DNA from 2 places in the Glutamicibacter sp. AOP5-A2-18 genome. Region 2 is predicted to be linked to the other one. Evidence: riboswitches for the same ligand, from Rfam matches in the RefSeq annotation. Region 2 holds a riboswitch; the other holds the start of a gene.
The links. A riboswitch is a leader RNA that binds a small molecule or an ion and turns the genes downstream of it on or off. The one in region 2 is predicted to bind S-adenosylmethionine.
Positions count from the first base shown of each region.

Region 1: it holds a riboswitch for S-adenosylmethionine, as region 2 does, so the genes downstream of both, ACT3RW_RS16995 (flavin reductase family protein) here and ACT3RW_RS01390 (acyl-CoA dehydrogenase family protein) in region 2, are expected to answer to the same signal.

Region 1 covers NZ_JBQSVW010000001.1:3,551,059-3,557,296, reverse strand. Annotated here, with positions in the region: gene ACT3RW_RS17020 (hypothetical protein) at 1-583, opposite strand, end outside; gene ACT3RW_RS17015 (hypothetical protein) at 627-791, shown strand; gene ACT3RW_RS17010 (dihydrofolate reductase family protein) at 870-1,454, opposite strand; gene ACT3RW_RS17005 (PaaI family thioesterase) at 1,500-1,916, opposite strand; gene ACT3RW_RS17000 (AMP-binding protein) at 1,934-3,541, opposite strand; SAM riboswitch class IV at 3,884-4,001, shown strand; gene ACT3RW_RS16995 (flavin reductase family protein) at 4,098-4,598, shown strand; gene dnaB (replicative DNA helicase) at 5,249-6,238, shown strand, end outside.
Region 2 covers NZ_JBQSVW010000001.1:287,842-294,079, forward strand. Annotated here, with positions in the region: gene ACT3RW_RS01380 (aliphatic sulfonate ABC transporter substrate-binding protein) at 1-837, opposite strand, end outside; gene ACT3RW_RS01385 (ABC transporter ATP-binding protein) at 919-1,728, opposite strand; SAM riboswitch class I at 1,734-1,836, opposite strand; SAM riboswitch class I at 2,104-2,195, shown strand; gene ACT3RW_RS01390 (acyl-CoA dehydrogenase family protein) at 2,211-3,551, shown strand; gene ACT3RW_RS01395 (LLM class flavin-dependent oxidoreductase) at 3,603-5,003, shown strand; gene ggt (gamma-glutamyltransferase) at 5,088-6,238, opposite strand, start outside.

The DNA of each region.
Region 1 (6,238 bases), 3.3 Mb from region 2:
AGGATAGGGTCTGCGCGTCTTCGCCTTTTCTGGTGACATTTGGATAGTCGATAGTCAGACAGTCTTTTGTTGTGGACTTCCCCTTGCCGTCCAGCAGACACCAAGTCCCGTTGACCGTTGCAGTCTTCAACGTGCCATTTTGTGGGACTGCCAGATCCTGAATTGAACTGGCCGCTAACTTCTTACCGTTCCATTTCAGTGTTGCTTTGTTTTTTCCTGAGGCAGCCGCCGCGGCTTCCATCGGTAGCAGAGCTTGATCGATCACCACCAGCTGACCGTTGGCGTATTTTAGTGAGCTCGGTAGGGTGCGAGCGCCACCATTAACGTCACCCATTTGGAAGGGCTGGCCCAGCGGGGCGATGCCCTTGGCCGTGTTTTGGAACAGCTGGATATGGGTAGGCCAAGCAACACCACCCTTGTCGCAGTAAAAGGTCGCCGCCAGTTCTTTAACCCCATCACCGGTCAGGTCACCTGCCACCACTAACTTTTCAGAAACGAGCGATGGTGGGGTGGCGTTGGGATATTCGGAGTGCTCTTCCTTCAGGACACCGCCGACCAATTTCCCGGCCGGAAACTCGCACATTGACGGGATGCTGGCGCCCAGAACCATATTTGGTGTGAGGTCCTTGAGCGCTGTGGGAGACGGGGATGAACGGGGTGAAGAGGCAGAGGCTGAGGCGGACGAAGAAGTCGTCAGGGATGATGTGGAACTCTGGGCCGTTGATTCAGAAGCCGAGCAGCCCGTCAGCGACAAGGCTGCAATGACCGCGATAACTGTTGGGAATCTTTGATGCACTCTCAATGTCAGTCTCACCTTCAAATATTCAAACATGCAGAATGAATGGTTATTACCTAGAGCTCTGAAAAGCTCAGAGAGTTACGTGTTGAGTTGGCCGATAGGTCAATTCTTGGATACTGCCATCTAAAAGTCGCGAATCAATGAGTTCTAGATCGTAGTCTTCGCCGACATCCAGCACAGGGGAGTCTCCGTGAGCTCCGGTGAGTACCGGGAAAATGGTTATTTGAATAAAGTCCACCAGACCGGCGGCGAGCAGGGAGCGGTTCATCGCCAAGCTACCGTGAGATCGCAGGGGCAACGCTGAGGTGGCCTTTAATTGCCTGACCACCTCCACGGCATCGGCCCGCTCCAAGGTGGCCTGTGGCCACTTCAGTGGGTCGCTAAGCGTTGTGGAGATGACCGTGGCGGGTTGCTCATGCATGGCAACGCCCCAAGGATCTTCAACTTCAGGATTCTGTTCAATCTCCTGCCAAAACTGGGAGAACAAACGAAAAGTATTCGCCCCAAAAACCATGTGGCACTCCTGGCCGTAGAGCTCAAGGCGTCGAGCAAGTAGCTCCGGTCCTTGTTTGCCCCAGTATCCTCCCCAGTCGCCACCGGCACTGCCGAAACCATCAAGACTACTGAACACATCAAAGGTATAGGTGGCACTCATAATGAGCCTCCCGAGGCTGATCCGCTAGATGCCATCAGATTACGCTCAAGATTTGGGCAAATCTACGTTCTGGGTGCGCAATTGTCCGCGCGAAAGTACTTTGCCCGTAGCCGTATCGGTAATAACAACGTCCCAGAGCTGCTGAGTTTTGCTTTGGAAAAGGGCCTTGGCCTCGACCTGCACATGTGCTCCGGTGGAGGGGCGGAGGAAGTCGGTGGCGTTATGAACACCAACGGCAAACTGCTGGCGCTCGGCCACCGCGTAACTGGCTCCCACACTGCCAGCGCTTTCAACCATGGTGGCGTAAATGCCTCCGTGGACCACTCCCCAAGGTGTGTGGTGGTCTTCGTTCAGCTCCGCGTGCCCACGGACAAGTGTGGCTGAGACTTCATCAAAGATAAGACCGACACTATCGGTGAACCGGCTGGTCTTATCGGGGATTGGTTGGTTGGTGGAACTCATAGCTGACTCCAAAACATTTAGTTCTTATTAAGCTGTTCAAGCGCTTGGGCTCGTAGTACGTTCTTTTGCACTTTACCCGTTGAAGTACGCGGCAAATCCTGCGGGAAAACGATGGTGCGCGGAACTTTGTAGCCAGCAAGTTTCTGCTTGGCGAAATCGATCAGATCTTGCGCGCTCAAGGTGGAGTCGCTGGCTCGGATCACGTAGGCCACGGGACGTTCGCCCCACTTCTCATCGGCGATGCCAACAACGGCCAGATCCAGTACCTCGGGGTGGGAAGCCAAAGCTTGTTCCACTTCGATGGTTGAGATGTTTTCGCCACCGGAAATGATGATGTCTTTGGCCCTGTCGCGCACCTGAATGTAGCCGTCGGGATGCATGACGCCTAAGTCGCCGGTGTGGAACCATCCGCCGGCAAAGGCCTGTGCGGTTGCTTCTTCGTCTCGGTAATAGCCGATCATGACATTGTTACCGCGCAAGACGATTTCGCCCATAGTCTGGGCATCGGCAGGAACGTCGAACATGTTCTCATCAACAATGCGTGCCGACTCCGCGGTGATCATTCCGACGCCTTGGCGGGCTAGCTTGGCCACGCGTTCGGCCGGCTCTAGCTGATCCCATTCTTCTTGGTATTCGCAGACTGTGTAGGGGCCATACACTTCGGTCAGCCCATAGACGTGAACGACTTCGATGCCCAGTTTCTGCAACTTGGAAATGATGGCCGGGGACGGTGGAGCTCCAGCGGTGGTGATGCGCAGCGGAGCCTGAAGTTGGTGCGCCCGAGTCGAGTCGGCGATGATCGAGCAAACAGTCGGGGCACCGCACAGGTGAGTAGTTCCGAGGTTCTCGATGGCATCCCACACTGCATCTTCACGCACTCCACGCAGGCATAGATGGGTGCCACCAACTGCGGTCACTGCCCAAGGTGTACACCAGCCGTTACAGTGAAACATCGGTAGCGTCCAGAGGTATCGGGTCGCTGAGCTAAGGCCCTGATGGTGCGCTTCACCCAGAGAGTTTAGGTAGCTGCCGCGGTGCGAGTAGAGCACACCCTTGGGCTTTCCCGTGGTCCCCGAGGTGTAGTTCAAGGCGATGGCAGAGCACTCGTCCGCGATCGCATAGGGCAGTTTCTCGTCGCTGGTGGTAGACAGCAATTGCTCCAAGGTTCCATCAACTTCCACGTTCGGGCGTGGGGAGGTGAACTGGTCGTCGGTGATCTCAATCAGTGCCTGCAGGCCGGGGTTTTCGCCTCGCAGGGTTTTGGTGTTCTCCAATAATTCGGTATCGGCCAGGAGGAGCTTCGCTCCCGAATGGTCGATGATGTACTGCAGCTCGTGGGCGGAGAGTCGCGTGTTCAGAGCGATGAGCACACCCCCAGCTAGCGGCACGGCGTAGTGAGCCATCAACATCTCAGGAGTATTTGGTGCCAAGACCGCTACTCGGTCACCGGGTTCGATGCGCTCGGCTAGTACTTGAGCAAAACGGTGCACCCGAGTTTCGAATTCTTTGTAGGTATAACTACGAGTCCCATGAATGATGGCGGTCTTGCTGGGGTAGGCCTCGGCCGAGCGTTCAAGGAAACGCAACGGGGTTAGTTCTGAATGGTTGGCCTGAATTTCTACCATGGAGGCATCCTTCACTCATCATCTCTGGCAACGGCGGCAGGCAATGAATGGTGTGACGCATAACACTGCATCTTTTATCGTGGCATGAACCTGAACGCCAGAGAAAGGAACCCGGTTTCATTACGGTGGGCGGCCCCAGAAAAGCGTTGAAGTGGCCTTGGTGACCGAGCTGGGCAGGATGTCACCGATAAGCGGATTGCGTTATGGATCACACATCTTCTGAATAATTGACTGCCAGACACCTCGATGTAGGCCTATGCGTCGAATGAATCATTGAATATTGCGATTTACGAAGTGATTTGTTTGACGATACTTCGTCATGACCCATATCGTTTTAAACAGAATCAAGAGCATCAGCTATAAGCCCTGGCTTGCTGATCGGCAACCCTCTCTACGGTAGTGGGGTGCTCCAGGTGAGGATTCGGTTTCGCGCTAAATGGTGTTGAAACAAGTACCGCGCACTGCGTGAATGATCAGTGAGAAGTGGATTCGGGGACGCCGAACCGTTTGCTCGGGTCTCTTCAGCGCCGTGGGCAAGACCAGAAGGAATCGAGCCATGTCATTGAATCGTGAACTTGACCCGCTGACGCTCCGCAAGGTTTTCGCTCAGCACCCCTCAGGCATCGCAGCTCTTTGCGCCGAGATTGACGGTGTAAAAACCGGAATTATCGCTTCGTCGTTCACCGTTGGTGTTTCGTTGGAACCTGCGCTGGTGATGTTTGCAGTACAGAAAACTTCTAACACCTGGCCCAAATTACGCGAAGCTGGCCACATTGGCGTCTCAGTGCTCAGCGACCGCAATGGGGGAGTGTGCGCGCAGCTCGCCTCAAAGACCGGTGACCGCTTCCGTGGTGTAGACACTGCCGTCACTGATCGTGGCGCGCTGTTTATCGAGGAATCCACATTGTGGCTGGAGACTTCCATCTACAACGAAGTTGAAGCTGGAGATCACTGGGTCGTCTTCTTGGAAGTGCACGGGCACCACGCCTCCGAACATTCGCCACAGATCTTCCATGATTCACGATTTCATTCAATCCCAGTTCCTGAACTCGTCTAAAACTTCAGCTAGCTAGTTGCTCAAACGCTCCGGACGGAACACACGGTGTTCCACCCGGAGCGTTTTTGCGTGACGGCAGCATTTTGATGATGTGGTGAGTTATCCACGGGGACAAAAGATGCCTTGGGGCAAAGAAATGTGGACGACGTCGTTTTTGAGGGTCAAGTGAACCGCTTAACCTACGGTGACTAAGGGTTTTAGGAGAATCTCACTATCCACAGGGTTATCCACACGCTTGTGGGTGATGTGTGTAGAACTCTGTGCATATCGCTAATAACCCCGAATTCCGGGTGTTTTTGGCTGTTGATAACTCTGCGAAGGGTGCCGCAAGCTTCAACAAAATATTTTTCTGTCCACAGCTGTGTAAACACAAACACCCAAGTCAAAACATATTACCGAATGGTAATAGTTATTAATCCACAGGGTTCTCCCCAGTTAGTGAACAGGGCAGTCCACAAGTCAGGCCATGTTATGCACAGGCGCTGTGGATAACGAGGTTTACGTGAGCAAATAACGGTCTTAGTGTTGACTTTGGGACAGAAATATCCACAGACGCTTTTTCAGTTGTCGGTATCGACTGACATGATGGAGCGTTGCCATCTGGCAAGGAAGTTTTTCCCAGCGGTTCAATAGGGATGGAAGTGGCTGTAATGAGTGCTGAGCCGGTTTACGAGGCACGGGAATCCGACGCGGGGCGCAAGCCGCCACAGGACATCGAGGCGGAAATGTCCGTGCTCGGTGGCATGATGCTCTCCAAGGACGCCATTGCAGACGTAGTTGAAGCACTGCGTGGCACCGATTTCTATCGTCCCGCTCACGAATCCATTTACGAAGCAATCATCGATCTTTATGGTCGAGGAGAACCAGCCGATGCGGTGACCGTTGCTGACTTACTGACCAAACGTGGAGAGATCTCACGTATTGGTGGAGCCGCATATCTGCACAACCTCATCCAGCAAGTCCCAACCGCTGCGAACGCTGGATACTACGCAGAAATCGTACGAGAACGCGCAGTACTTCGTCGTTTGGTGGACGCCGGTACCCGCATTGTTCAGATGGGTTACTCGCCAGACGGTGAAGTTGATGCCATCGTCAACGAAGCTCAGGCTGAGGTCTACAAGGTTGCCGAAAACCGCAGCAGTGAAGACTACGTACGCCTTTCGGACATTATCGAAGGCACCGTTGACGAAATCGAAAACGCAGCCAACGCAGGCGACGGCATCACCGGCGTACCTACCGGTTTCTACGAATTTGATGAGCTGACCCAGGGCCTCAAGGGTGGTCAGATGATCATCATCGCGGCCCGTCCCGCCGTCGGTAAGTCGACCTTCGCACTGGACTTCGCACGCTCTGCAGCCATCAAGAACAATATGGCTACCGTCTTCTTCTCCTTGGAAATGGGCCGCAACGAGATCGCGATGCGCCTGCTTTCGGCAGAAGCCTCCATCCAGCTTCAGGACCTGCGAAAGGGTTCGGTGGAAGACTCGCAGTGGACCAAGATTGCAACCACCATGGGTCGCTTGAACGAAGCTCCACTATTCATCGATGATTCGCCGAATATGTCCATGATGGAAATCCGTGCCAAGTGCCGTCGACTCAAGCAGCGCAACGAGCTGCGTATGATTGTTCTTGACTACCTG
Region 2 (6,238 bases):
TTCTTCGATGACAGTGGCGGCAACCTTAGGATCTAGACCGGCAACATCAGCCAAGATCTTGGCGGTCTCTTCTGGATGCTTGCCCGACCATTCGCGTGCTTTCTCGTAGGAGTCAACGACCAGCTGGGCTAGTTCGGGGCTCTGCTTGATGAAGTCTTCGCGAGCATTAAGTGCACCGTAGGTGTTGAAATCTAGGTTGCGATACAGCAGCTTCGCACCGTCTTGTTCGGCTGCGGCCATGATGGGATCTAGTCCGCTCCAAGCGTCAACCGAACCGTTGACCAACGCGGTACGACCGTCCGCGTGTTGCAGATTCTGTACGGTGATGTCCTTTTCGCTCAGACCTGCCTGCTCTAGTGCTTGAAGCAGGAAGAAGTAAGGATCGGTGCCTTTAGTGGCGGCCACAGTTTTGCCCTTGAGGTCTTTCACCGATTTGATCTTGGAGTCCTTAGCAACCACCAGAGCGGCCCATTCTGGCTGCGAATACAGGTCGATAGTCTTGATCGGTGAACCGTTGGACCGGGCTAACAAAGCGGCGGATCCTGCGGTGGAGCCAACATTCACTGCGTCAGCACGTAATGCTTCATTGGCCTTGTTAGAGCCAGCGGACTGAACCCATTCCACCTTGACGCCTTGATCCTTAGCGGCGTCGTCGAGCCAACCTTTTTCTTTGATGACCAGGCTCAGCGGGTTGTAGGTGGCGAAGTCAATGGACAGGGTCTTATCTGATCCTGAGGCCGTAGCGTTTTCTCCGGCGCAACCGGTCAGGGCAGTAGCCCCGATCAACAGTGCTGCGGTGGCAAGTGCGGTACGTCGAGTGAAGCGGTGCGAAAGCATAATAATCCTCTAAATTGTGCGTGCGGGTAAGCGACAGCTATGTCGCTGATGGAGTAGATCAGGGGGAATCGGTGTTAAACGTCAATGGTTAGTCGGGTCCACACCAAGAAGTCGAAGCAATCCTGCGCGGTGAGCGATGAACTGATCTTCGTTGTGTTTGCGAGGATGAGAAGCGCTCATTGAGAGTTCTTTAATGACGGTGGCCGCGGTATCTTGACCCTCACGTCCCAGGACGATGACTCGGTCAGCCAAGGTCAACGCCTCGTCCACGTCGTGGGTGACCATAAGAATTGTGGTGGGGAAGGAAGCATGGATGGAGAGCAATAGATCTTGCATTTTCAGCCGCGTCAAAGCGTCCAGTGCGCCGAAGGGTTCATCAAGTAGCAGCACTCCAGGGCGCCGTGCCAAGGCACGAGCCAGCGAGACGCGCTGAGCCATACCACCTGAAATTTCGCGCGGGCGAAGATCTGTCGCGTGGCTGAGCCCGGTCAGCTCGATTAATTCATCAATCAGTTCAGCACCGTCGGCCTTGCTGGTACCTGGCGCGAGGCCCAAAGCGATATTTTCTCGGACCGATCGCCACGGTAGTAGTCGTGGTTCCTGAAATGCGACCGCACATAGTTCGTTGATGCCATCTACGTTGCGTTTTCCGGTACGGATGGATCCGGTGGATGGTTGGTCCAACCCGGAGACCGCGCGAAGCAGTGTGGACTTGCCGCAGCCGCTAGCTCCAAGGATCGCAACAACTTGGCCCGCGGGGATCTGCAAGTTGATATCGCTGAGGACCGCGCGGCTTTCACTTTTGGTGGTGAAGGTGCGCGAAACATTGCTGAATTCCACGTCTAAAGCGGTCGAGGTGTGCGCTTGAGGCAGTGCAAGGCTAAGAGCCATGATCATCTCCATCGGTCCTGGCGGTAGCACCGGCCTATGGAGTGTGTCATCCATAGGTGGTTGCTGCGGCGTCACTGAGCCAGATCTCTCGGCCGCTCGGGATGGTTACGTGTCCATTACAGGCTTTCGAACGATTTGAAAGCAAATCTTGCGTAACATGAAAAATCTTCGATAACTACGTCACATGCGCGGGTTATTTCGTTATTTATTTCATTAGAAGGCTGTTTAATCGATAGTTGGGGATTCTTGGCAAGTCATCTTCGATATGACGCGTCATTGACTGTGCAACGCAACTGTCAAGCCACCTGGTCTGAACAATGAAATGTGACTTCGTGGCTTGGAATGATTGCTTTGTTACGGCTACAAATGAATGACAACCCATCCAGAGCGGCTGAGAGATCTGGCTCGACGACGCCGCAGCAACCACCCGAATCGCGGGACGGTGCTACCGCCAGGACCGATGGAAAGAATTGAGGACTTCAATGTCATTTGGCGAGTCGCCGAACACTTCCGGTTTGGACTTCAACCAGCTCAGCGATCCTTCGCAGGCTAGCGCCATGGGACTAGATGACTTCGAAGAGCAACTGTCTACGCGGCAACTACTCAAAGTCACTCCCGGTCCGGGCGCGGACGAACAGTATGACCGTTTGGCTGAAATTTTCCGTCCGGTATTCGCTCAGATCGCGTCGACCGCACGGGACCGCGATCGCAACCGCGTGCTACCTTTTGAACAGGTAGGCCTGCTGAACCGCGACCGCTTTGGTGCGCTGCGCATTCCAGTTTCTGAGGGCGGCTACGGCGCACGTCTGGTTGACGTGTTCCGCCTGCTGATTGAACTTTCCGAGGCTGATTCCCATGTTGGCCAGCTCTGGCGAGCACACATCGCCTTTGTGGAGAGCATTCTGATTCTTGAAGATCAAGAGCTGCGCAACAAGTGGGTTACCCGTATTGCTGCCGGTCAGATTGTCGGCAATGCGTACACCGAACGTGGCGGCAACGCACTAGGTACGCTGAACACCAAGGTCACCGAGTCTGATGGCCGCTGGCTAGTTGACGGTGAAAAGTACTACTGCACCGGCACCATCTTTGCCGACTGGACCGCAGTGGCAGTGGCCCATCCAGAAAAGGCTGGCCGGCAGATTGCCGTCGTTTCCACCCAACGCAGTGGCGTAAAAATCCTTGACGATTGGGATGGGTTTGGTCAGGGGCTGACCGGTACCGGCACCACCGAGTTCCATCAGGTGCCCGTGGACTGTTTTATCCCACAGGCAACTAACGACTCCGAAGCTGCGATCTACCAGCTGGTCCTCACCGCAGTGCAAGCAGGTATTGCCCGCGCCGCGCTGAACGATCTGCGCCAGTCGGTCCAGAACCGTACCCGTATCTTCACCACCGGCACAGGCGTTCCTGCCTACCGCGAACCACAGGTACTTCAGCTGGTCGGCGAAGTCTCAGCAGAGTCCTTCGCCGTCGACTCGGTAGTGATTGGCGCAGTACTAGAAGTTGAAGCAGCACTGGTAGACCCAGGACTGAACGACGAGGAACGCTACGCGGTCTGTGAACTATCGGCTAACCGCGCCCAGACCATCGTGCAACCGTTGGTGCTCGGAGCAACCAGCAAACTCTTTGACGGTTTAGGGGCCTCATCAACCAGCATTGTGTGCAACCTAGATCGGCACTGGCGTAACGCACGAACCATCGCCACCCACAACCCGGCCATGTACAAGGCGCGCATCGTGGGGGACTACGAAATCAATGCGGTTCAGCCTCAACGTCTCTTGGTCACCGGCGAAGACAGCAACCACCAAAACTACGGCGCCTAAGCGCCTAATTTCTAATTTCACCAATACAGATTCACGGCAAGGAGAACACCTATGAGCACGAAGCGCGAAATTCTCTTCAACGCATTCGACATGAACTGCGTGGTGCACCAGTCGCCAGGTCTGTGGCGTCACCCAGATGACAAAGCCTCAACGTACAACACCATCGGCTACTGGACCCACCTAGCGAAGGTGCTAGAAAAGGGTAAGTTCGACGGCCTGTTTATTGCCGACGTACTAGGTACCTACGATGTCTTTAACGGCACCAACGAATCCCCACTGCGCTCGGGCGCACAGGCACCGGTTAATGACCCGATGATGCTGGTCTCGGCCATGGCTGCAGTAACTGAAAACTTGGGCTTCGGCGTCACCGCCGGAACCGCCTATGAGCACCCATATGCTTTTGCCCGTCGTCTGGCTACCTTGGATCACCTCACCGATGGTCGTGTGGGTTGGAACGTGGTCACCGGTTACTTGCCTTCGGCCGCCCGCAATATGGGCCAAGAAGACCAGATGGAACACGACGAGCGTTATGACCACGCCGACGAATACCTCGAAGTGGTCTACAAGTTGCTTGAAGGCTCGTGGGAAGATGACGCGGTTCAGAACAACAAGGAAACCGGGATCTACACGGACCCGGAAAAGGTGCACAATATTGAGCACGAGGGCAAGTACTTTAAGGTGCCCGGTATTGCTATCACTGAGCCGTCCACCCAGCGCACCCCGGTGATCTACCAGGCCGGCGCTTCTTCACGTGGCATCAAGTTCGCCTCACAGAACGCTGAAGCAGTATTTGTTACCAGCCCTACCCGCGAAATCCTCAAGGCTACGGTCACCAAGATTCGTGACGCTGTTGAGGCTGCTGGCCGCGACCGTTACGACGTGAAGATTTTCGCCATGCAGACCATCATCACCGATGAGACCTCTGAAAAGGCTCAGGCCAAGTACGAAGACTACAAGTCCTACGCGGACGTCGAAGGTGCACAGGTACTGATCTCCGGTTGGATGGGCGTTGACCTCTCAGAGCTGGATCCCGATGAGCCACTGGGTTCCAACGTCAAGTCCAACGCCATCCAGTCTTCGGTGGAGACCTTCCAGAAGGCCAGCGGCGATGACGGCAACCCATGGACCATCCGTCAGCTTGCTGAATGGGTTGGTGTTGGCGGCTTCGGACCAATCACCGTTGGCTCGGGCCCAGAGGTTGCAGACAAGCTCATTGACTGGGTGGACTACACCGACGTTGATGGTTTTAACCTCGCCTACGCCGTGACCCCGGCAACCTTCGAAGATGTTGTTGAGTATGTTGTTCCTGAGCTACAGGCTCGTGGTGCCTACAAGACCGAATACGCCGACGGTTCGCTGCGTAACAAGCTCTTCGGTACCGGGGACCGCGTGAAGGAAACTCACCGCGCCGCGAAGTACAAGATCAGCAATCGCTTGGCTGCCAAGAGCTAAAGTTCCTAAGGCCTAGCTAGCTACAAAGCGTGGAGGCGTTGTTCACTCAAGTGAACAACGCCTCCACGCTTTTGCGTTAGAAACTTACTTGGTTGGGTTAAGTACCAGGGCAGAACCTCCGCCACGGCGCACTGGTTCGGCCGCCGCCGTCAGCGTTCCGTCAGCATTGATTTCCACGGCTTCCACCGCACCAATTTCTGCCTGCGGGGTGAAAGAATCTCCGGCAGGAGTGAGCTTATGACCGAAGGCTTCCATCGCTGAACCGTACCTGGAGATGAACTCAGGTTCCGCGGTGACCGCGGCAGTATTGCGTTGCGAAGCACGAGGAGCAGCAATCGCCTCACTGATGCTCATGCCCAGATCATAGCGGTTGAGCAGGGTCTGCAACACCGTGGTGATGATGGTGGAACCACCAGGGGAACCGATGGCCATAACTGGCTTGCCGTCTTGCAAAACAATCGTTGGCGCCATCGAAGAGCGCGGACGCTTACCTGGTTCAAGACGGTTTGGATCTTGCGGATCATAAACGGTGGAGAAGTCGGTGAGCTCATTGTTCAGCAAGAACCCACGGCCTGGAACTACCATGCCCGAACCACCGGTCTGTTCAATGGTCAGCGTGTACGCGACCGCATTACCCCAACGGTCAACCACCGACAGGTGGGTGGTGGAGATGTTCTCGGTGTCTTGCTCCTTAGCTGGCTCAGCAGTACTTGCTGGGCACTGACCATCAAAGTTTGCGACATCACCCGGAGCCACCGGCTTAGTGGCGGCCTTAGCTGGATCGATTTCGCACGCACGGTCGGCACCAAAGAGCTTACTGGTCAAGGTTTGGGTGGGAACATCGACAAAGGCAGGATCTCCCACATACTTACCACGGTCAGCGTAAGCCAACGCGGTGGCCTCAAAGTAGTGGTGCAACGCGTCGGTTGGTTCCATTGATGCAAGGTTAAAATTGCTCAGAATATTCAGTGATTCACCAATGGTGGTTCCACCGCTAGAGGATGGGGCCATGCCATAAACATCTAGTCCACGGTATTTCACCGTGGTGGGCTCCTGCTCCGCGACCTTGAAGTTGGCAAGATCTTCGGTGCTCACGTAGCCAGCGGGTACTGGCAGTTTGGTATCTTCCACCTTGGGTGGAGCCTGCACGGTCTGGGAAATCTCTGAGGCGAGATCACCTTGGTAGAAAGCTTTTGGACCCTTGGCTGCCAACAGCCGGTACGTGTCGGCCAGCT